4 regions of the Solibacillus sp. FSL R7-0682 genome follow, and region 1 is predicted to be linked to each of the others. Evidence: a T-box and tRNA genes for the amino acid it is inferred to sense, from the RefSeq annotation. Region 1 holds a T-box; the other regions hold tRNA genes.
The links. The T-box of region 1 lies ahead of ileS (isoleucine--tRNA ligase). A T-box ahead of a tRNA ligase gene usually reads a tRNA of that ligase, here a tRNA-Ile.
Positions count from the first base shown of each region.

Region 2: it encodes a tRNA-Ile, which carries the amino acid that the T-box ahead of ileS (isoleucine--tRNA ligase) is inferred to sense. The anticodon was not compared.
Region 3: it encodes a tRNA-Ile, which carries the amino acid that the T-box ahead of ileS (isoleucine--tRNA ligase) is inferred to sense. The anticodon was not compared.
Region 4: it encodes a tRNA-Ile, which carries the amino acid that the T-box ahead of ileS (isoleucine--tRNA ligase) is inferred to sense. The anticodon was not compared.

Region 1 is NZ_JBBOUI010000001.1:127,169-132,828, reverse strand. Features, by position in the region: gene MKZ17_RS00680 (Tn7-like element transposition protein TnsE) at 1-1,359, opposite strand, end outside; gene MKZ17_RS00675 (TnsD family Tn7-like transposition protein) at 1,334-3,181, opposite strand; T-box leader at 3,415-3,652, shown strand; gene ileS (isoleucine--tRNA ligase) at 3,714-5,660, shown strand, end outside.
Region 2 is NZ_JBBOUI010000001.1:3,733,173-3,738,832, forward strand. Features, by position in the region: gene abc-f (ribosomal protection-like ABC-F family protein) at 1-645, opposite strand, end outside; gene MKZ17_RS18725 (S-layer homology domain-containing protein) at 1,009-2,073, shown strand; gene MKZ17_RS18730 (NUDIX hydrolase) at 2,130-2,528, opposite strand; tRNA gene MKZ17_RS18735 (tRNA-Glu) at 2,793-2,864, opposite strand; tRNA gene MKZ17_RS18740 (tRNA-Asn) at 2,866-2,940, opposite strand; tRNA gene MKZ17_RS18745 (tRNA-Ile) at 2,950-3,026, opposite strand; tRNA gene MKZ17_RS18750 (tRNA-Phe) at 3,042-3,117, opposite strand; tRNA gene MKZ17_RS18755 (tRNA-Asp) at 3,141-3,216, opposite strand; tRNA gene MKZ17_RS18760 (tRNA-Ser) at 3,240-3,332, opposite strand; tRNA gene MKZ17_RS18765 (tRNA-Ala) at 3,350-3,425, opposite strand; tRNA gene MKZ17_RS18770 (tRNA-Pro) at 3,434-3,510, opposite strand; tRNA gene MKZ17_RS18775 (tRNA-Arg) at 3,531-3,607, opposite strand; tRNA gene MKZ17_RS18780 (tRNA-Leu) at 3,629-3,717, opposite strand; tRNA gene MKZ17_RS18785 (tRNA-Gly) at 3,722-3,796, opposite strand; tRNA gene MKZ17_RS18790 (tRNA-Lys) at 3,847-3,922, opposite strand; tRNA gene MKZ17_RS18795 (tRNA-Thr) at 3,929-4,004, opposite strand; tRNA gene MKZ17_RS18800 (tRNA-Val) at 4,014-4,089, opposite strand; rRNA gene rrf (5S ribosomal RNA) at 4,099-4,214, opposite strand; rRNA gene MKZ17_RS18810 (23S ribosomal RNA) at 4,275-5,660, opposite strand, start outside.
Region 3 is NZ_JBBOUI010000001.1:3,600,592-3,606,251, reverse strand. Features, by position in the region: rRNA gene MKZ17_RS18105 (23S ribosomal RNA) at 1-658, shown strand, start outside; rRNA gene rrf (5S ribosomal RNA) at 905-1,020, shown strand; tRNA gene MKZ17_RS18095 (tRNA-Tyr) at 1,061-1,144, shown strand; tRNA gene MKZ17_RS18090 (tRNA-Lys) at 1,155-1,230, shown strand; tRNA gene MKZ17_RS18085 (tRNA-Leu) at 1,329-1,417, shown strand; tRNA gene MKZ17_RS18080 (tRNA-Arg) at 1,436-1,512, shown strand; tRNA gene MKZ17_RS18075 (tRNA-Met) at 1,595-1,671, shown strand; tRNA gene MKZ17_RS18070 (tRNA-Met) at 1,693-1,767, shown strand; tRNA gene MKZ17_RS18065 (tRNA-Met) at 1,791-1,865, shown strand; tRNA gene MKZ17_RS18060 (tRNA-Asp) at 1,869-1,944, shown strand; tRNA gene MKZ17_RS18055 (tRNA-Phe) at 1,950-2,025, shown strand; tRNA gene MKZ17_RS18050 (tRNA-Gly) at 2,031-2,104, shown strand; tRNA gene MKZ17_RS18045 (tRNA-Ile) at 2,110-2,186, shown strand; tRNA gene MKZ17_RS18040 (tRNA-Asn) at 2,196-2,271, shown strand; tRNA gene MKZ17_RS18035 (tRNA-Glu) at 2,273-2,344, shown strand; gene MKZ17_RS18030 (TIGR00266 family protein) at 2,521-3,315, opposite strand; gene MKZ17_RS18025 (RNA polymerase sigma factor) at 3,617-4,120, shown strand; gene MKZ17_RS18020 (anti sigma factor C-terminal domain-containing protein) at 4,110-5,120, shown strand; gene MKZ17_RS18015 (aldehyde dehydrogenase family protein) at 5,475-5,660, shown strand, end outside.
Region 4 is NZ_JBBOUI010000001.1:951,502-957,161, reverse strand. Features, by position in the region: gene MKZ17_RS04880 (MBL fold metallo-hydrolase) at 12-995, opposite strand; gene MKZ17_RS04870 (nucleotidyltransferase domain-containing protein) at 1,340-1,909, opposite strand; tRNA gene MKZ17_RS04865 (tRNA-Glu) at 2,188-2,259, opposite strand; tRNA gene MKZ17_RS04860 (tRNA-Ser) at 2,262-2,352, opposite strand; tRNA gene MKZ17_RS04855 (tRNA-Asn) at 2,367-2,441, opposite strand; tRNA gene MKZ17_RS04850 (tRNA-Ile) at 2,451-2,527, opposite strand; tRNA gene MKZ17_RS04845 (tRNA-Gly) at 2,533-2,606, opposite strand; tRNA gene MKZ17_RS04840 (tRNA-Phe) at 2,612-2,687, opposite strand; tRNA gene MKZ17_RS04835 (tRNA-Asp) at 2,693-2,768, opposite strand; tRNA gene MKZ17_RS04830 (tRNA-Met) at 2,772-2,846, opposite strand; tRNA gene MKZ17_RS04825 (tRNA-Ser) at 2,898-2,990, opposite strand; tRNA gene MKZ17_RS04820 (tRNA-Ile) at 3,013-3,089, opposite strand; tRNA gene MKZ17_RS04815 (tRNA-Met) at 3,097-3,170, opposite strand; tRNA gene MKZ17_RS04810 (tRNA-Ala) at 3,201-3,276, opposite strand; tRNA gene MKZ17_RS04805 (tRNA-Pro) at 3,284-3,360, opposite strand; tRNA gene MKZ17_RS04800 (tRNA-Arg) at 3,368-3,444, opposite strand; tRNA gene MKZ17_RS04795 (tRNA-Leu) at 3,472-3,560, opposite strand; tRNA gene MKZ17_RS04790 (tRNA-Gly) at 3,565-3,639, opposite strand; tRNA gene MKZ17_RS04785 (tRNA-Leu) at 3,682-3,766, opposite strand; tRNA gene MKZ17_RS04780 (tRNA-Lys) at 3,786-3,861, opposite strand; tRNA gene MKZ17_RS04775 (tRNA-Thr) at 3,868-3,943, opposite strand; tRNA gene MKZ17_RS04770 (tRNA-Val) at 3,953-4,028, opposite strand; rRNA gene rrf (5S ribosomal RNA) at 4,038-4,153, opposite strand; rRNA gene MKZ17_RS04760 (23S ribosomal RNA) at 4,213-5,660, opposite strand, start outside.

The sequences.
Region 1 (5,660 bases):
ACCATCTAAGGATGTAATAATTAAAGTAGAAACACTACGTCCAGCGCGTTCAAGTTCTAACAATGCCACTTCTTTTCCATTCCTTAGTTTTACATAAGCCACTATATACTTTCTAGGAGTAATGCCATCATCTAAAAACGCAAATGAACGCTCTCGTATGTCAGTTAACTCACCAACATATGCCTCCACACTTTCTACAAAATAAGCTCTTGATAACTCATTTAATACATCTTTAAAGTCCGCTAATTCACCATTAACATATGTATTTTGTAAAGACTTTACTTCTAAGCCTCTTAATATATTTGTTCCGCCAATATCCCCCATTGAACGGCTATTATTATCTACTTTTACTGTCTTTTTTGTATTATCATCAATTCCGTCACGTTGTTTAGTTGAGACCGTTCTTTGTCTAGTGATCAATAGAGCATCTGTGTACTCATGAGTTAAAATATCTGTTACTACCTCATCAAATTCATTTGTACGTCCATCAACTGTTGCATCGGCTTCATAATCACCTGAATTGGAAAGGGGGAGAATTATACGTTTTCTTGGCTCATTCGATTTTTCCTGACGTACAAGGCTAGGATGAGTAATTTCTAAATTAGAAACCTGTAGTTCTTTTTCTAGCATCGATTTAATATTTAAAACTGTATATCCTGTGGCCGTTTTTTTCACACGTAACTTCAATTTAATCGGTGTTTGAAATGGCCAATCAAACCTAATAGAGTTATTAAATTGAAAGTTACTAGCCATACTTTCATAAACTTTACGAACAGGATTGGTCATTAACAACCAAACTAAGTGATGCAAGTACTCGTTCTTTAAATACTTTGCATTATATGAAGATGTAAAATGTAATCGTAATAAATCAGGTTCATATTCCTCTGTAAAATATAACGGGAACGAGTTCATTTCAAAGATGCGATTTAGAAGGAACGCATTCGGTGCAATTATCCCTCTCATTACTTCAATTAATGGTAAATTCAAACGTTCTCGGTTATGTTTGATAACGAAAGTTTGCGATCTTTCTATATAGTTTGTTTTATGTATTGTATAGTCTCTTTCAAAATATCCAACACAATTTGGCTCTATGGTGATAATAATTTCTTCAGTTTGATTAGGTGAAATAGGCTGCGTAATGACTCCATCTATGTAATAATGTTGGATTATTAAAGAAGTTAGTGTAGTCCAATCAACTATTAACTTTTCAGTTGTATAATAGCCACTAACTTTTCCACTAAAATAAACTGGCAACACAACCTTTTTTTCGTCTCTAAAAGGCGCACCGATCCACTCTAATTTTACACGTGCACCTTTATCAAATGGCCAATCTTTAAGTTTTATACCTTTGTCGCTCATCAATTCCACCCAGTTCCTTTTCTATATACCTTACTAATATTGGTTGAATCTTTTTAAAATCCTTTGATTTTACTCCAGCCAGCCGCTGAACATGCCAAAGCTTTATTTCGACTTCCTCACGTTTCATGTCATCAATCACTTTATAACAACGACGTATCTGAAATTCCTGTACACTTTCTGTAATTTGCGTTAACAAATTTTTTGTAATAGGCAACTTTTCTAGATGTTTCTCCAAATTGGCTAATATTCCTACCCGTTTCCCCAAAATAGATGAGGTAATTCGAATCGGCTTCTTAGACGCTCGTAATTGTTCATATATCTCTTTTATTCTCATTGAATACTCTTTATCTCTTTTATTCCAATCAACGGTTTTAACATCATTTCTGCGCTTTTGAGTTGGTGGTAAGGCATTAAATAACCATTGTTTATCATGTCTATATAAATACATAAATTGCTTTTGATATGCTTTACGTAATTGTGAGCGACTAAATTGAGGATTATTTTGCATAATCTCAATAAATTCAGCTCTGTATAAGAGTAACTGTGAGGTTGGAATAGGGCATATTTGTAGTTCCGATTCCTTTAATGGTTGCTCTAGATACTTTTTAACAGTTTTCGAATCAACACCTAATTCTCGCGCCATAGCTCGGATGCTTAATGTGTCATTAGATAATTCATTTAACCTTTGATGCCAAACCTCGCCAAAAGCTTTCACTCGACCAAGCTCGAACATATCTGTCGCTTGTTTTCTTGCATAAGTAAACCCACATGAACATGTAAATGTACCAATTAAATTTTTAGTTTTATAATCCCTTGATACATCTACATCTTGAATTACAAACTGCTTATAATGTAATGCAGCTTTATTTAAACAAGGAAATGGACCAGCACCAAATGTACCTTGATCTGTTGTTAATTGCGCAAACTCTGAAATATTTTGTTGTAAAAAGTGCAATAAAAACAAATGACGTAACGGATGTACATGTCGCTTTGAATTACGTGTTAATACTTTCAACCAGTTGTACTCATCAAATTCATTTAGCTCGCTCTCATATTCTTGAAGAAAACCTGATGGAAAGGAGGAGGCTACAACTTTATACAGTTCTTTCTGACGTACATGATTAGATGCTGTAATTAAATTACGCACTCTCAATAAACTTCTGTATTTCGTACTTACAACTTCCCTCGAAAGTTCATGTAGTGGTAGTTGTAGTAATTGATAAGCTTGTTTTGCGATTTCAACAGCAATTTCCTTATAGTTATCCACTTCATAAATGGCTGTTAAATTCATATGTCTCATTTCAAAACGGACATATGCTATTCGGCTATCACTTTTAATCGGATATTGGCGCAATGGGATTTCGTGATTTGGACAATAATTGATGCCTTGTAACTGATGCTCTCTATGAATATATGGTTCACCATATTGCGCATTATCGTCCTTAGCACATTCAGCACAATAATATAGACCATCCTTTCGGCAAATACTTCCGGCTACAATACCAAGTCTTGTATATAAAGCTTGTCCATCTTCTAATACGTCCTGCAATATCTCTTGCTGCCGAGCTTCCGATAAAAATGAAGCATAGTAGGGGTAAATCGTATGATGAGCTAAAAGGGACTCAACGGAATACTGCGATCCTATTTGCTCAGCCAAGACGGAAAAATAACTACCAATCTCCACACTCGGTATTACAGAACGACTGCCAAACAACTCTTCTAAGGTGTCCTTACAATCAATATTTCCACTGTAAAAATGATAACGGGAAATGGCTGAATACAACAATTCATTTGGATATGGAGTTGGGAAGAAGGGTAGCATTATTCATCATCCTTTTCACAATTTATGGTAAAACCATACAGAACGTACGTTTCTTTTTTTATAAAGTATATTGTTTTTTATTATAATTTTCCATAAAAATTGAAAAATAATGACATTGTCTTAGTGTACCTTTGGATTCGGAACATCTGTCTACTATGGTTTCTTCTTAAATACAAATTTTATATAATTGACAAAATATTCCGCATTTGTTACGATTCCTTTAATAAAAGCATACAAATTCGTTGAAGAGAAAAAGTAATGTTTCGTCTTGTTCCCCAGAGAGCTGATAAATTGGTGAAAGTCAGTGTTCAAGTGTTACATGAAAATCCTCTCTGAGAAGGTTAGCTGAAATCAGTAAGCGAACCCGGGTGTCTACCGTTAAAAAGAACGCGTATGATTGTACGTTGCTAAGTGCTATTGGATCGGCTTCAATAGAATTAGGGTGGTATCGCGGTTAACCCCGTCCCTTACTTGGGACGGGGTTTTTTGTATGCCTTTTATACACTATGGTATAGGAGGAATTGATATATTTATGGTAAAAGAAACAATGCAACAAAGAGAACAAAGAATTCGACTGTTTTGGAATGCATCAAATATCTTTGAAAAATCCATTAAAAATCGTCAAGAAAGCACACCGTTTGTATTTTATGAAGGGCCACCGACTGCTAATGGATTGCCACATGTAGGACATGCTTTAGGAAGAACTGTTAAGGATGTTGTTGCTCGTTATAAAACGATGCAAGGTTTTTTAGTTGAACGTAAAGCTGGTTGGGACACTCATGGTCTGCCTGTTGAATTAGGCGTTGAAAAACAGCTTGGAATTTCCGGGAAACAAGAAATTGAAAGTTATGGCATAGAACAGTTTGTTGAAAAATGTAAAGAAAGTGTATTCACATACGAGAAAATCTGGCGTGCATTTACAGAAGAATTAGGCTATTGGGTAGATTTGGATTCTCCCTATTTAACCTTAAGTAATGAGTATATCGAAAGTGTATGGAATATCCTTAGTAAAGTACATCAAGACAAGTTACTTTATAAAGGCCATAGAGTATCACCGTACTGTCCTAGTTGTCAAACATCATTAAGTTCACATGAGGTAGCACAGGGTTATAAAGATGTTAAGGATTTATCAGCAACTGTAAAATTTAAACGTACAGATTGTAATGAGTTCTTCCTTGGCTGGACAACAACACCATGGACATTACCAGCGAATGTTGCCCTTGCCATGCATTCAGATTTAACCTATGTAAAAGCTGAACTAAATGGAAAAACATATATCGTAGCAAAATCTCTTGTGTCAAAGGTCCTTGACTCCGAAGCTAAAATTATTAGTGAGCACAAAGGAATTGAATTTGAAGGTGTTGCATATCACCCTCCATTTAATTATGTAAAAATAGAAAAAGGTCATATCGTAGTAATGGCTGACTATGTAACTGAATCAAGCGGAACAGGTATTGTTCATATTGCGCCTGCATACGGTGAAGATGACTATCGAACTGTAACTCAAAATAATCTTTCGTTTGTCAATGTGGTAAATCAGCAAGGCAAATATACTGATGCGGTTTCCGATTTAGCTGGTCACTTTGTAAAAGATTGTGATGTTGAAATTATTAAGCTATTAGCAGATTTAAATTTACTTTTCCATAAAGAAAAGTATGAACACAGCTATCCATATTGCTGGCGCTGTGATTCACCACTACTTTATTATGCAAATGATAGTTGGTTTATCAAAATGTCATCACTAAAAACCAAACTACTTGAAAATAATGCAACTGTAACATGGTATCCAGAACATATTAAAGAAGGTCGATTTGGAAATTTCCTTGAAAATGTAGTCGATTGGAATATTAGCCGAAATCGCTACTGGGGGACTCCTTTAAATGTATGGATTTGCACATCTTGTGGACATGAAGAAGCACCTGAAAGTATAGAAAAATTAAAAAGCTTAGCAATGAAATCTCTCCCAGAAAACTTAGAATTGCATAAACCATATATAGACGAAGTGATCTGTAGATGTCCTGAGTGTCAACATGAGATGAAGCGTACATCAGAAGTAATAGACGTGTGGTTCGACAGTGGTTCTATGCCCTTTGCTCAACACCACTATCCATTTGAACTAGAAGTATTCAAAAAACAGTTTCCTGCAGATGTAGTTATTGAAGGTATTGATCAAACTCGAGGTTTTTTCTATAGTTTGTTAGCTGTTTCGACGCTTTATACGGGAGGCGCACCTTATAAAAACGTTTTATCATTAGGACATGTTTTAGATGAACATGGGCAAAAAATGTCGAAAAGTAAGGGGAATGCTCTAGACCCCTTAGAATTAATGCATGATTATGGCGCAGATGCATTACGTTGGGCTTTGCTAGTAGACAGTTCACCTTGGAACCCTAAACGATTTTCAACAAAAATTGTACAGGAAGCTAAGTCGAAGTTTTTAGATACACTTGAAAATACCTTTAGTTTTTATCATTTATAT
Region 2 (5,660 bases), 3.6 Mb from region 1:
TAATTGCTCAATTTTCCTTTGTTGTTTGTCATAAGCCCGCTGCTGTGCCAAACGACGCTGTTGGCGCACTTCTATATAATGCGAATAATTTCCTTGTTGTTCGATTAATGTACGCTCCTCAATCGACCATATTTTTGTTACGACTTGATCTAAAAAATAACGATCATGCGAAACAACTACAATCGCTCCATCATAGGATTTCATCAACGCAATCAATTGTTTTGTGCTTGCTACGTCTAAATGATTGGTTGGTTCATCTAATAATAAAAGATTCGGCTTTTGGGCAAAGCCTCTCGCTAATCGAAGTTTCAAACGTTCCCCACCGCTTAACTGCTCATAGGAAACATCAGGTACACACCACTTTCTAAGTAATTCTGCCTCTTCAACCGAAACCGTATCTACCTCAAAAGATGCTTCCTCCTGTTCTACATAATAGAGAGATAGCTTTTCTTTAAGCTTCTGAATATGACCATTTGTCACCTCAAATGACCCCATAATCGCTTTAAGTAATGTAGATTTCCCACTTCCATTACGACCAATAATGCCGATAATTTCGTGTTTCTTAATTGTGGCATTTATATTCTCTAAAAGCATTCGTTCGGGTAATTCTACTGTTACTTGCTGTAATTTCAACAGTTCTTTCATAAGTAAACCTCCACAACTGGGAAGAAAAAAATCCTCCCAAAATTTTTTTGGAAGGATTAGCTGCTAATTAAATTTGTACTCGAAACTACACATAGTAAAAAACTATGCACATACGATTTCATACAAATTTTATGGAAAATGGGCATACTAATCCTATTTTTCTTTGAAAACGAATTTTCAATTACTAAAAAATAAGATTAATACTTCATCGTTCACCCATCATTCCTTTGCTCATAAGTTAAGCTTATTATAACAACTGTTTTGAAATTTGTCATGAAGGAAAGGTTTTATTGCGGAAATATTTGGAACATGCTACATTAATGAAAGCTTTAAGATGGCAAGATGATGAAGGAGGTAAGTTTTATGAAGATAAAGCGGTTTTCGGTTTTCTTAATTGTCCTACTATTCCTTGTAGGTAGTCTTACTATTCCAGCACCTACATTAGCAAAAAAAGCGGCTTTTAAAGATGTAAATAAAAATCATTATGCTTACGATTCTATTCAATGGGCGTATGATGTTGAACTTGTCGGAGGTTTCCCCGATGGCACATTCAGGCCAAATCAGCCAATCACTGAACAGCAATTCGGCCAAATTTTAGTGAAATTTTTTGACCTCGAACCTACATCGAATAAACTGACTAAATATACAACAAAAGCATTGGCATCTGACCCTTTTTATAATACATTGGCAGCCTATAAGGTACCTTTAAATGGCTATTTCGATAACAATATTCGAGGACAAGCGATTAAACGTGGTGTTGTTGCACAAGCCCTTACACATGTTCTGGACGGCCAAGCAACATTAAAGGATTCCATTCAGTTTCTATTAGATCACCATATTACAAGTGGGCAATACCCTCAATACGAAAATACCGATTTAATAAAATTTTTCGGATCATCGAATCAATTAACGAGAGCACAAGTTGTCACGCTATTTCATAATTTGCAAAGGAAATCGTTTTTCTATATTTCAGAGGATGCATTAAATAGCTTCGAGAATAATGATGCCCTTCCATTAAATACACGTGCAAATGCAGCTCGTAATATACTAGCTAGCTCTCTACGAACTGGAAAAGATTGGTCACCAATTTCTAATACTAAGGATTCATGGAACGGAGATTATTCTTACTTTTACAGATATGGTCGTGGTGAGACCGATTCAATTGGTCGCTATGTTACGATTACTGGCAGCACGAAAACAGAGTTCTATGTCACATACGATGCATTTGACGGAGAAGATGAAGGTTTTGTTCAAGGCTATGCAACCATCCTGTCACCAACAAAAGCCATGATGACAGAAACGGTGGAAGGTAATCGATGCGTCATTGAATTCCAAAAGCAATCATCCACCGCTCTTAAAACGATTGAACATGACTGTAAAAACATGCGTGATGCAGGTACGAATTATAGTGGAGTGTTGAAAAAGTAACTAGAACTAGGGATAATAAAGGGAACTCTTATTTAGAGTTCCTTTTTTTGTATGGGTTATTTCTTTAATAGAGTTTGAACCTTAATCGCCACTTCATTAGGTCTTACATCCATTGAGGATAGTCCTTCTCTATCTACCCACATCGGTAAGTATGTTCCTCTATCTCTATTTTTGTCTGTGTATTCTTCCCCATTACCAGTTCCTAAAGTTCCAGAAAGAATTTCAGCTTTATAATAGTATTGCGTTCCGTTAAATTTAATTGTTGAAAAGCAATCTCTAACGTATACCTCAACTCCTAATTCCTCCCAGGCTTCTCTTTTTGCTCCCTCTTCTGGCGTTTCACCATTTTCTATTCCTCCACCAGGAAAAACATAATAAGTAGAGCCATTCCTAACCCTTTGAATTAATAATACTTTTCCATTTTCTATTATTACCACTGATGCTCTATTTCTCATATACACTTTCCTCCGTGTTCTTCATCCAGTGAATATAGGTTTATCATAAGTCATGTGTTCATAAGAAACGAGTACTATTATTAACAAGAGACCTCAAAATGCATACCGAAAACCGGAGATAAAAATAACGGGTGGGAAAAGGTGGAATAGAATAAGCTTATGTAGTTGTAGTAAATATTCAGTAGATATCAAAAGAATTTAGAATAGCCCTTTATGCATAAAAAAAAGCCATAGATAAACTTTTGTTTACCTACAGCTTTAGTATGACCCGTACGGGATTCGAACCCGTGTTACCGCCGTGAAAGGGCGGTGTCTTAACCACTTGACCAACGGGCCGTGGCTCCGAAGGTAGGACTCGAACCTACGACCAACCGGTTAACAGCCGGTTGCTCTACCACTGAGCTACTTCGGAAAAATAAGATGGTGGGCCTAAATGGACTCGAACCATCGACCTCACGCTTATCAGGCGTGCGCTCTAACCAGCTGAGCTATAGGCCCCTCTTAAGGAATATATGGTGGGTCAGGACGGAATCGAACCGCCGACACTTAGAGCTTCAATCTAATGCTCTACCAACTGAGCTACTGACCCATCTATTTTTTTGCAAAAAAAAATGGCGGTCCCGACCGGGATCGAACCGGCGATCTCCTGCGTGACAGGCAGGCATGTTAACCGCTACACCACGGGACCAACATTAGAGTTTTTTATAAAAATGGAGGAGGTAGAGGGATTCGAACCCCCGCGCGGTGTTACCCGCCTGTCGGTTTTCAAGACCGATCCCTTCAGCCAGACTTGGGTATACCTCCAAAGGGAAAAATAAATATGGTGGAGCCTAGCGGGATCGAACCGCTGACCTCCTGCGTGCAAGGCAGGCGCTCTCCCAGCTGAGCTAAGGCCCCATATGTAATGGTCGGAATGACAGGATTCGAACCTACGACCCCTTGGTCCCAAACCAAGTGCTCTACCAAGCTGAGCTACATTCCGAACATGTCATTAAATATATATGGCGCGCCCGACAGGAGTCGAACCCATAACCTTCTGATCCGTAGTCAGACGCTCTATCCAATTGAGCTACGGGCGCTAAAATAATTGTTGTAAAAAATGGTGCCGAGGGCCGGAATCGAACCGGCACGGTGATCACTCACCGCAGGATTTTAAGTCCTGTGCGTCTGCCAGTTCCGCCACCCCGGCATTTTGGAGCGGAAGACGAGGTTCGAACTCGCGACCCCCACCTTGGCAAGGTGGTGTTCTACCACTGAACTACTTCCGCAAAATGCATAAGATATTTTTATTCTGACAGTTATGAAATTAAAATAAAACTGGTGAGCCATGAAGGACTCGAACCTTCGACCCTCTGATTAAAAGTCAGATGCTCTACCAACTGAGCTAATGGCTCTCTAAATGGTGCCGGCGAAAGGAGTCGAACCCTCGACCTACTGATTACAAGTCAGTTGCTCTACCAACTGAGCTACACCGGCATTTAGAAATGGTGGAGGATGACGGGCTCGAACCGCCGACCCCCTGCTTGTAAGGCAGGTGCTCTCCCAGCTGAGCTAATCCTCCATTATTCTAGCGAAGCGACGTCCTACTCTCACAGGGGGAAGCCCCCAACTACCATCGGCGCTAAAGAGCTTAACTTCCGTGTTCGGTATGGGAACGGGTGTGACCTCTTTGCCATCATCACTTCACTATTGAAAGTTTGTTCTTTCAAAACTGGATAAACGTTTCATTGAGTTATGCAATAAAATGTGGTTAAGTCCTCGACCGATTAGTATTCGTCAGCTCCATACGTCACCGCACTTCCACCTCGAACCTATCTACCTGATCGTCTTTCAGGGGTCTTACTTACTTGCGTAATGGGAAATCTCATCTTGAGGGGGGCTTCATGCTTAGATGCTTTCAGCACTTATCCCGTCCACACATAGCTACCCAGCGATGCCTTTGGCAAGACAACTGGTACACCAGCGGTGTGTCCATCCCGGTCCTCTCGTACTAAGGACAGCTCCTCTCAAATTTCCTACGCCCACGACGGATAGGGACCGAACTGTCTCACGACGTTCTGAACCCAGCTCGCGTACCGCTTTAATGGGCGAACAGCCCAACCCTTGGGACCGACTACAGCCCCAGGATGCGATGAGCCGACATCGAGGTGCCAAACCTCCCCGTCGATGTGGACTCTTGGGGGAGATAAGCCTGTTATCCCCGGGGTAGCTTTTATCCGTTGAGCGATGGCCCTTCCATGCGGAACCACCGGATCACTAAGCCCGTCTTTCGACCCTGCTCGACTTGTAGGTCTCGCAGTCAAGCTCCCTTATGCCTTTACACTCTTCGAATGATTTCCAACCATTCTGAGGGAACCTTTGGGCGCCTCCGTTACCTTTTAGGAGGCGACCGCCCCAGTCAAACTGTCCGCCTGACACTGTCTCCTACCCCGCTAAGGGGCATGGGTTAGAAGTTCAATACAACCAGGGTAGTATCCCACCGACGCCTCCTTCGAAGCTGGCGCTCCGAGATCTCTGGCTCCTACCTATCCTGTACAAGTTGTACCAAAATTCAATATCAGGCTACAGTAAAGCTCCACGGGGTCTTTCCGTCCTGTCGCGGGTAACCTGCATCTTCACAGGTACTATAATTTCACCGAGTCTCTCGTTGAGACAGTGCCCAGATCGTTACGCCTTTCGTGCGGGTCGGAACTTACCCGACAAGGAATTTCGCTACCTTAGGACCGTTATAGTTACGGCCGCCGTTTACTGGGGCTTCAATTCGCAGCTTCGCTTGCGCTAACCACTCCTCTTAACCTTCCAGCACCGGGCAGGCGTCAGCCCCTATACGTCACCTTACGGTTTTGCAGAGACCTGTGTTTTTGCTAAACAGTCGCCTGGGCCTATTCACTGCGGCTCTCATGCGCTTGCACGCTCAAGAGCACCCCTTCTCCCGAAGTTACGGGGTCATTTTGCCGAGTTCCTTAACGAGAGTTCTCTCGCACACCTTAGGATTCTCTCCTCGACTACCTGTGTCGGTTTGCGGTACGGGCACCTCTCACCTCGATAGAGGCTTTTCTTGGCAGTGTGAAATCAGGAACTTCGCTCATACGAGCTCGTCATCACAGCTCAACGTTATAGTGTGCGGATTTG
Region 3 (5,660 bases), 3.5 Mb from region 1:
GTTTGACTGGGGCGGTCGCCTCCTAAAAGGTAACGGAGGCGCCCAAAGGTTCCCTCAGAATGGTTGGAAATCATTCGAAGAGTGTAAAGGCATAAGGGAGCTTGACTGCGAGACCTACAAGTCGAGCAGGGTCGAAAGACGGGCTTAGTGATCCGGTGGTTCCGCATGGAAGGGCCATCGCTCAACGGATAAAAGCTACCCCGGGGATAACAGGCTTATCTCCCCCAAGAGTCCACATCGACGGGGAGGTTTGGCACCTCGATGTCGGCTCATCGCATCCTGGGGCTGTAGTCGGTCCCAAGGGTTGGGCTGTTCGCCCATTAAAGCGGTACGCGAGCTGGGTTCAGAACGTCGTGAGACAGTTCGGTCCCTATCCGTCGTGGGCGTAGGAAATTTGAGAGGAGCTGTCCTTAGTACGAGAGGACCGGGATGGACACACCGCTGGTGTACCAGTTGTCTTGCCAAAGGCATCGCTGGGTAGCTATGTGTGGACGGGATAAGTGCTGAAAGCATCTAAGCATGAAGCCCCCCTCAAGATGAGATTTCCCATTACGCAAGTAAGTAAGACCCCTGAAAGACGATCAGGTAGATAGGTTCGAGGTGGAAGTGCGGTGACGTATGGAGCTGACGAATACTAATCGGTCGAGGACTTAACCACATTTTATTGCAAATTCAATGAAACGTTTATCCAGTTTTGAAAGAACAAATTTTCAATAGAAGGGTTTCAAGACACAAGCTAGTCAAGGAAACGACTAAGTGAATGAAGGCGCGTACTCAGGTACGTAACTGAATGAACGCAGGAAGTTGACGAAGGATAGTGTAGTGTATGAAGACCTTAAAGGTACGTCTACTAAGAACGTCACATCCATGTGACAACGTAGACGCCAGCACATCCATGTGCAAGTGAAGTGATAATGGCAAAGAGGTCACACCCGTTCCCATACCGAACACGGAAGTTAAGCTCTTTAGCGCCGATGGTAGTTGGGGGCTTCCCCCTGCGAGAGTAGGACGTCGCTTCGCTTTTTTTATTGGAATTTTATACTTCAATAAGTTATTTGTTGGAGGGGTAGCGAAGTGGCTAAACGCGGCGGACTGTAAATCCGCTCCTTAGGGTTCGGCGGTTCGAATCCGTCCCCCTCCACCATCTTTAAAGAGAGCCATTAGCTCAGTTGGTAGAGCATCTGACTTTTAATCAGAGGGTCGAAGGTTCGAGTCCTTCATGGCTCACCAGTTTTATAAAATTGTATAAACTGTCAGAATAAAAATATCTTAAGCATTTTGAAGAAGTAGGTTAGTGAAGAACAGCACCTTGTCTTCTATTCTAAAATGCCGGGGTGGCGGAACTGGCAGACGCACAGGACTTAAAATCCTGCGGTGAGTGATCACCGTGCCGGTTCGATTCCGGCCCTCGGCACCATTTTTTTAAAACATATTTGCGCCCGTAGCTCAATTGGATAGAGCGTCTGACTACGGATCAGAAGGTTGTGGGTTCGACTCCTGCCGGGCGCGCCATATCATTTTAGTATGTAGCACAGATGGAAAAGCAGTTTAATTCTGTTAGATTCCATCATAAAATTATTGAAATCTAAATTACGGCGGTGTAGCTCAGTTGGCTAGAGCACTCGGTTCATACCCGAAAGGTCGTGGGTTCGACTCCCTCTGCCGCCACCATTTAAAAATTTATAGTATTGTCGCGGGGTGGAGCAGTGGTAGCTCGTCGGGCTCATAACCCGAAGGTCACAGGTTCAAGTCCTGTCCCCGCAACCAATTTAATAAAACTATAGTATTATCGCGGGGTGGAGCAGTGGTAGCTCGTCGGGCTCATAACCCGAAGGTCGCAGGTTCAAGTCCTGTCCCCGCAACCAAATGGTCCCGTGGTGTAGCGGTTAACATGCCTGCCTGTCACGCAGGAGATCGCCGGTTCGATCCCGGTCGGGACCGCCATTTGTGGGTTTGTAGCTCAGTTGGTAGAGCATTAGATTGAAGCTCTAAGTGTCGGCGGTTCGATTCCGTCCAAACCCACCATAAATGCGGGTGTAGTTTAATGGTAAAACCTCAGCCTTCCAAGCTGATGTCGTGAGTTCGATTCTCATCACCCGCTCCATTATAGGGCCTATAGCTCAGCTGGTTAGAGCGCACGCCTGATAAGCGTGAGGTCGATGGTTCGAGTCCATTTAGGCCCACCATACAATTATTCCGAAGTAGCTCAGTTGGTAGAGCATCCGGCTGTTAACCGGCAGGTCGCAGGTTCGAGTCCTGCCTTCGGAGCCATGGCCCGTTGGTCAAGTGGTTAAGACACCGCCCTTTCACGGCGGTAACACGGGTTCGAATCCCGTACGGGTCATTTATAAGTATGCAGCATATGCTGCATACTTTTTTGTTTTGAAATAGAGCTTGCTTTAGCCGATAACCTCGGAGATTTTAGCTATGTATAAAAAAATCCTTTTACACAATAAAGTCAGGCCTGTTAGCTGACTTCATTGTGTGAAAGGAACCTGCAGAATTTAACAATAGAAAAGATTATTTATTGAATAAGTCAAATAAGCCGCCTATTCCGCCTTCATCGGAGCTTTTACCGCCCCCACCTTGAGAGACTGGTGCAGCTGCGAATACACGGCTTGCCAAACGGCTGAACGGTAAGGATTGTACCCATACTGTACCTGGCCCAGAAAGGGTTGCAAAGAATAAACCTTCTCCACCGAATAACGCAGTTTTAACACCTTTTACCATTTCAATATCGTAGCGTATGTCTTGTGTCATCGCTACTAAGCAACCTGTATCAATGCGTAATGTTTCACCTGGCAGTAATTTACGCTCATAAATTGTCCCGCCCGCGTGCACGAAAGCCATACCATCGCCTTCTAATTTTTGCATGATGAAACCTTCACCACCAAAGAAACCCGCGGATAATTTACGCTGGAATTCAACCCCAACCGATACACCTTTTGCAGCAGCTAAAAAGGCATCTTTCTGACAGATAATTTTACCGTTTAATTGACTTAAATCCATTGGGATAATCTTTCCAGGATAAGGTGCTGCAAAATATACTTTACGCTTGCCTCCACCAGTGTTTGTAAACGTTGTCATGAATAAGCTTTCGCCTGTTATTAAACGTTTGCCAGCTCCCATTAATTTGCTCATCAAGCCGCCTGAACCTGCTGCACCATCACCAAAAATTGTTTCCATCCGAATTTGGTCATCCATCATCATTAAGCTGCCAGCTTCCGCAACAACTGTTTCTTGTGGATCTAATTCCACCTCTACAAATTGCATATCGTCACCGTGAAGCACGTAATCGATTTCGTGGTTTTTCATTACTCTATTCTCCTTTAATCCATTTAGTCTTGTACTATCTACGTATTCGTAATCGAAGAAGTTTCATTTAGTTAATTTTATTTACGCCATTTTATATCTGTTTAATAGGAAGTTAAGAAAATATATGTAGTGCAATATTAAGCAAGATTGACGAAATATTATATGCAATTCGGAAGTTCATTATTATCCTCGAGCTCCCCCTTGCAACTATGGATAAACAAATAAAGTTATTTATAAAATATTTTATAATATGTAAACTTTTTGTTGAGCTCTGCGTTGTATAGGCAGAAGGGAGGTAGACATGGCAAAGGAATCAATGAATGAATTTATTCAACAAGTGGGAACCGTATTATATCGTTATTTGAGAAGACGTGGACTAGCCCATGAAGATGCAGAAGATATTGTGCAAGATACATGTTATAAATTTTTATTGCATAAAAACGGAATTCAATCAGATAAAGTCATGAGCTGGCTATACCGTGTAGCCACCAATCAATTTTACGATCTTAAGAGAAAAGAAAAGCGCCATCCTACATCCAATACAGATGAAGTTCAATTAGTATCGTTAGCTAATATTCCAGAAATTCTCGTTTTAAAAAGGGAAAAATCTAAAGATATTCGAGACACACTTAACATGTTATCCAATTTGCATGAGGAATTATTAGTGCTGAAATATGAGTTGGGATTGTCGTACAAGGAAATTTCAGCTTTTATGAATATGAATGAAAATACGTTAAAAACGCATGTTCGACGAGCAAAGGAAGAATTTATAAAACGCTATAAGGAGGACATTTATGATGAATGAAAAACAAGATGATTTTTTGTTTGATGAAACAAAAACGAAAAAATTGATGAGAAAGGCAAGATTAAGATCTACGATAAAAATTATTGGGATTACAATCATTGTTACGCCTATTGTTCTAATAGGATTTTGGTACGGCCTTAGAACTTTATCATTAAACAGTGCCCAGGAAGTAATGGATGATATTCGAGTATATAAAGAAATTAGCTCCCCAAATGTTCAAATTAGCAATCAAACGTATGATTATAATTTGTTCGGTGGAAAAATAAATACAACAACATACAAAGTACTTGGAGAAAATCATAGACCGTATATTTGGGAACCTGTTGAGAATGATTACAATTTATTTGGAACGCTTTTTAATTATAGCTCAGGATCCATCCAAATAGAAGGTTCAGACTCATTAGCAAAGCACAATCAAATCGAACGCTTTAATTTACAAACTGGTGATCGAGAAATGTTTTTTTATCATCCAGAAATATCATACGATGTTTATAAAGATAATATGAATGAACTCAATCAATTTGAAAAAAATACTTTAGTGGAATTAGGGCTATCTTTTGACAAAGCCTATCATTTTGAAGAAATCAAAAGTAAGCTACCTTCGGATGTACAAGTAGACTGGTGGTGGGTAGATGCCTATACAGAAGAACGAATGGATTTTCTAAAGCAAGGACAGAATACGATTCCAGCGAATTATCCGTTAATTTTTGGATTTCAGTCCGAGCAGTCAAAACCAAAAGCACAACAATCCGAACTTCTCGAACACAACGAGATTACATCCTTTATTAATAACATTGAAAGTCTCAGAGAAAGTAAGAACTTTAAGTGGGAAACAGACGAAGTGTATAAAGCTTTAGTAGGGAAAGATGGAGTCTTAGATCAAAGTGATGTGAAAATTATTGGGGTCGTAGTAACTGGCACACCGGATCAATTGAAGTCATTACAAGGACAACCATACATTATGGCATCTACGTTTGGGGTAATCTCTAATCGAAAATAAAGATTAATGCAGTTACCGTAATCATTTTGAAGGTAACATACTTATGTAAATTATTTATACTTTGATTGCAAAATTAAATATTCATAAAAGGAACTCCTAATTTCATATGAATTTAGCATATGAAGTTAGGAGTTTTTTTATCCTATAGTAACGGACAGTTATAAAACTTCACGTTATTGCTCGATTTGTGAAGTCTAACAATTTGGGAAGGGGAGAACATCATTGATTGAGTTGATTTATTACGAAAGAATGAATTTATTATAAAAATAATAATATTTATTTTAAGGAAAAAAGGGGATAAAACAGAAAATGTCGAATATTAAAAGATAAATTGAGCATTAGTGAGGTGTTAGGATGGAACTGTTGAATTTTATCGGCGGTGAATGGACGAAGGATACATCACTGCAAGAAATGCCCGTTATCAATCCTGCTAATGGTGAGCAAATCGGAACACTTCCGCTATCGAAGAAGGAGCAAGTCGATTTAGCGGTAGAAAAGGCAAAAGCAGCACAAAAAGCGTGGGCGCTCGTTCCTGCGCCA
Region 4 (5,660 bases), 820 kb from region 1:
TCTTACGACTGTTAATTAACATTTTTTTCAAATGAAAGACAGCCGTTTTTTAATATAGGTTTAATTAACAATAATATCTCAGCATAATATAAATAACCAATTACTTCTGATAATATTAATGCAGCTTCTTTATCTACACGTTTTCCATAAATTGAGTGCACTAATTTTGTGACTGAATTATTTCCCTCTTCAATCTTTGCAACTAGTCGATCTTTATAATTAATCCGTGAAATATTATTTTCTACTACCTCATGTATAGTAGAATATATTTGATGATGGCCTGGGAAAATATAGTTAGCATTTAATTTTAAACATTTTTCGATAGACGTTTTATGTTGCAATACCGAAGGTATTAAGCTTCCCTTTTCATCATGGTCAATTAATGCATTTGTAGAACCTTGCTTTATAAGGACGTCTCCTACAAATAACCATTTAGCATCTTCGTCATATAACATAATTGAATCAATTGAATGCCCCGGTGCTTCAATTATTTTTAAATCGCCCAATTCTATACCTTCATATAGAGGGAGAACATCCGTATTAACACGATACAACTGGCTATTATCCATCGTTTTTTTAATTTTTTTCAAACGGCTTTCTGCAAGTTCCATACATCCGTATCGCGTATATAATTGCGAAAAAAAATCTATCTTTTGTATTTGGTACTCTGCCTTCAATAATAAACGTGGTATAGCTAAATGGTGTGCATATACAGGAATACTTTTTTGTTTCACAATATAATTTACAAGCCCGATATGATCACTATGGTGATGTGTTAAAATTATTTGATCAATGTCCATAATTTCAAATCCATATGAAGTAAGCTGTTCTTCAAAATAGTCCTGAAATTCTCTTGTATTAATTCCAGCGTCAATTAAAGTTAAAAAATCATTATGCTCGTATAAATAACAATTAATACTTTCAAGCATCCCAAAATTTCCTTTAAAAATAATTGGATAGACGGATTTATTATTCGCTACAAACTTATTTAGCATAATGTTCACATCCTCTTTAATTCCATTACATAGAATTCTATCGTTTATTCAAACTATTTTACTTTATTACTATCTATACTTGCAAATATTCCCTTGTCTTAATAAAGGTTGATTGTTTTATTTGAATACAAAAGGGCGTTAATTCTTTTTGGATCCACGCATCCGTTTGTTTTACTTTTGATTAATAGTGAATATTCCCATATGATTTGGGGCATTTCCATCATATCGGACACCCATAAAATATGTAATTTTTCATCCAGAATAGCGGCCTCTTTTCCACAAACACCCAAAAGAATTACAAGTGTGTATTTTGGATTTTTTCATCCGCTAGTTTGTTGTTGAATTTAAAGTAAATAATGAATCCATTTATGCTTTGGTGCGTGTAACTCAAGTGCCGTTCGTAGGCACTGTCTTTTCTCAATATTAAGGAGGTCCTTTATTTTTAGAAAGTCTTGATGGTCTTTTTGTCTTGTATTTTTTGCCTTATATAAAATTACGACTTCTGGTTTTAGATAGGGGATTCCAGTTTCAGAATAACTAAAAATTAGATCATGTGGGTAAGAAATTCTTGAATCTCTTCTAAATACCCAATTATTACCTTCTATTTCATTTAGAAGAATTTCTATTTTTTCTCCAGTTATACGATTAGTTGCAAGTAATTCGTGAATTGGTAACTCTAAATATTCATTTCCCCAATGATAAAATTCACCTTTAATTACCTTTTTAATATCCCATTCTTTTAAATAAGTTTTTAAATTCATTTGATTTTTTCGAAATATAGCAATTTCTATGTCTTCGTGTTTTCTTGTCTCTTCTCCTATAAAAAGATCAATTGCCCATCCTCCAGCAATAAACCACGCTTTATCAAATCCTGTCATTATTGAAGTAACGTTTCGACATTGTATAAATGACATAAAACCTCCAAGTTATGATTATTTTTTTCTATTATGTTACTAAGTTTTTCTTCTTCATTTAGCACTACTTTACCTATAATTTAAGGTTATTCCTTCTACAATCCAATTCATTTTATCAAACATTATATAAATAATCTTTCACGTTTCAAATTATTATCTTTAGTATATTAAGCTTTTTTCATTGTTCTACTTGTTAATTGTATACTCAAAATCACTGTAAAATACAAATAACGCTAGATACGATAATTCGTATCTAGCGTTATACTTTTTCTTATGTATGACCCGTACGGGATTCGAACCCGTGTTACCGCCGTGAAAGGGCGGTGTCTTAACCACTTGACCAACGGGCCTCTGGCGGAGAAGGAGGGATTTGAACCCTCGCGCCGGTTACCCGACCTACACCCTTAGCAGGGGCGCCTCTTCAGCCTCTTGAGTACTTCCCCAAAAAAGAAAAAAATGGCTCCGAAGGTAGGACTCGAACCTACGACCAACCGGTTAACAGCCGGTTGCTCTACCACTGAGCTACTTCGGAATAATTGTATGGTGGGCCTAAATGGACTCGAACCATCGACCTCACGCTTATCAGGCGTGCGCTCTAACCAGCTGAGCTATAGGCCCTATAATGGAGCGGGTGATGAGAATCGAACTCACGACATCAGCTTGGAAGGCTGAGGTTTTACCATTAAACTACACCCGCATTTATGGTGGGTTTGGACGGAATCGAACCGCCGACACTTAGAGCTTCAATCTAATGCTCTACCAACTGAGCTACAAACCCACAAATGGCGGTCCCGACCGGGATCGAACCGGCGATCTCCTGCGTGACAGGCAGGCATGTTAACCGCTACACCACGGGACCATTTGGTTGCGGGGACAGGACTTGAACCTGCGACCTTCGGGTTATGAGCCCGACGAGCTACCACTGCTCCACCCCGCGATAATATTACTACTTATTTAATTGAGTCTTCAGACATCCTGTAAATAAAAATGGAGGAGGTAGAGGGATTCGAACCCCCGCGCGGTGTTACCCGCCTGTCGGTTTTCAAGACCGATCCCTTCAGCCAGACTTGGGTATACCTCCGAGATGTAATTAAATTATTTACTGGTGGACCTTACAGGACTCGAACCTGTGACCGGACGGTTATGAGCCGTCTGCTCTAACCAACTGAGCTAAAGGTCCTTTAAGATGGCGGCAGAGGGAGTCGAACCCACGACCTTTCGGGTATGAACCGAGTGCTCTAGCCAACTGAGCTACACCGCCAGGATCTTTATTTTGGTTAATCTAAAATTATGGTGGAGCCTAGCGGGATCGAACCGCTGACCTCCTGCGTGCAAGGCAGGCGCTCTCCCAGCTGAGCTAAGGCCCCTATTAAATGGTCGGAATGACAGGATTCGAACCTACGACCCCTTGGTCCCAAACCAAGTGCTCTACCAAGCTGAGCTACATTCCGTTATATATGGCGCGCCCGGCAGGAGTCGAACCCACAACCTTCTGATCCGTAGTCAGACGCTCTATCCAATTGAGCTACGGGCGCTATAATGTTTGTTTGTTTATAAGTAAATGGTGCCGAGGGCCGGAATCGAACCGGCACGGTGATCACTCACCGCAGGATTTTAAGTCCTGTGCGTCTGCCAGTTCCGCCACCCCGGCATTTTGGAGCGGAAGACGAGGTTCGAACTCGCGACCCCCACCTTGGCAAGGTGGTGTTCTACCACTGAACTACTTCCGCAAAATGCATAAGATATTTTTATTCTGACAGTTATGAAATTAATGGTGCGGGTGAAGGGAGTCGAACCCCCACGCCTTGCGGCGCTAGATCCTAAGTCTAGTGCGTCTGCCAATTCCGCCACACCCGCAGCAGACATATTTTAAAACTGGTGAGCCATGAAGGACTCGAACCTTCGACCCTCTGATTAAAAGTCAGATGCTCTACCAACTGAGCTAATGGCTCTCTAAATGGTGCCGGCGAAAGGAGTCGAACCCTCGACCTACTGATTACAAGTCAGTTGCTCTACCAACTGAGCTACACCGGCATTTAGAAATGGTGGAGGATGACGGGCTCGAACCGCCGACCCCCTGCTTGTAAGGCAGGTGCTCTCCCAGCTGAGCTAATCCTCCATTATTCTAGCGAAGCGACGTCCTACTCTCACAGGGGGAAGCCCCCAACTACCATCGGCGCTAAAGAGCTTAACTTCCGTGTTCGGTATGGGAACGGGTGTGACCTCTTTGCCATCATCACTTCACTATTGAAAGTTTGTTCTTTCAAAACTGGATAAACGTTTCATTGAATTTGCAATAAAATGTGGTTAAGTCCTCGACCGATTAGTATTCGTCAGCTCCATACGTCACCGCACTTCCACCTCGAACCTATCTACCTGATCGTCTTTCAGGGGTCTTACTTACTTGCGTAATGGGAAATCTCATCTTGAGGGGGGCTTCATGCTTAGATGCTTTCAGCACTTATCCCGTCCACACATAGCTACCCAGCGATGCCTTTGGCAAGACAACTGGTACACCAGCGGTGTGTCCATCCCGGTCCTCTCGTACTAAGGACAGCTCCTCTCAAATTTCCTACGCCCACGACGGATAGGGACCGAACTGTCTCACGACGTTCTGAACCCAGCTCGCGTACCGCTTTAATGGGCGAACAGCCCAACCCTTGGGACCGACTACAGCCCCAGGATGCGATGAGCCGACATCGAGGTGCCAAACCTCCCCGTCGATGTGGACTCTTGGGGGAGATAAGCCTGTTATCCCCGGGGTAGCTTTTATCCGTTGAGCGATGGCCCTTCCATGCGGAACCACCGGATCACTAAGCCCGTCTTTCGACCCTGCTCGACTTGTAGGTCTCGCAGTCAAGCTCCCTTATGCCTTTACACTCTTCGAATGATTTCCAACCATTCTGAGGGAACCTTTGGGCGCCTCCGTTACCTTTTAGGAGGCGACCGCCCCAGTCAAACTGTCCGCCTGACACTGTCTCCTACCCCGCTAAGGGGCATGGGTTAGAAGTTCAATACAACCAGGGTAGTATCCCACCGACGCCTCCTTCGAAGCTGGCGCTCCGAGATCTCTGGCTCCTACCTATCCTGTACAAGTTGTACCAAAATTCAATATCAGGCTACAGTAAAGCTCCACGGGGTCTTTCCGTCCTGTCGCGGGTAACCTGCATCTTCACAGGTACTATAATTTCACCGAGTCTCTCGTTGAGACAGTGCCCAGATCGTTACGCCTTTCGTGCGGGTCGGAACTTACCCGACAAGGAATTTCGCTACCTTAGGACCGTTATAGTTACGGCCGCCGTTTACTGGGGCTTCAATTCGCAGCTTCGCTTGCGCTAACCACTCCTCTTAACCTTCCAGCACCGGGCAGGCGTCAGCCCCTATACGTCACCTTACGGTTTTGCAGAGACCTGTGTTTTTGCTAAACAGTCGCCTGGGCCTATTCACTGCGGCTCTCATGCGCTTGCACGCTCAAGAGCACCCCTTCTCCCGAAGTTACGGGGTCATTTTGCCGAGTTCCTTAACGAGAGTTCTCTCGCACACCTTAGGATTCTCTCCTCGACTACCTGTGTCGGTTTGCGGTACGGGCACCTCTCACCTCGATAGAGGCTTTTCTTGGCAGTGTGAAATCAGGAACTTCGCTCATACGAGCTCGTCATCACAGCTCAACGTTATAGTGTGCGGATTTGCCTACACACACGCCTTACTGCTTGAACAGAGACAACCAACGCTCTGCTTACCCTATCCTACT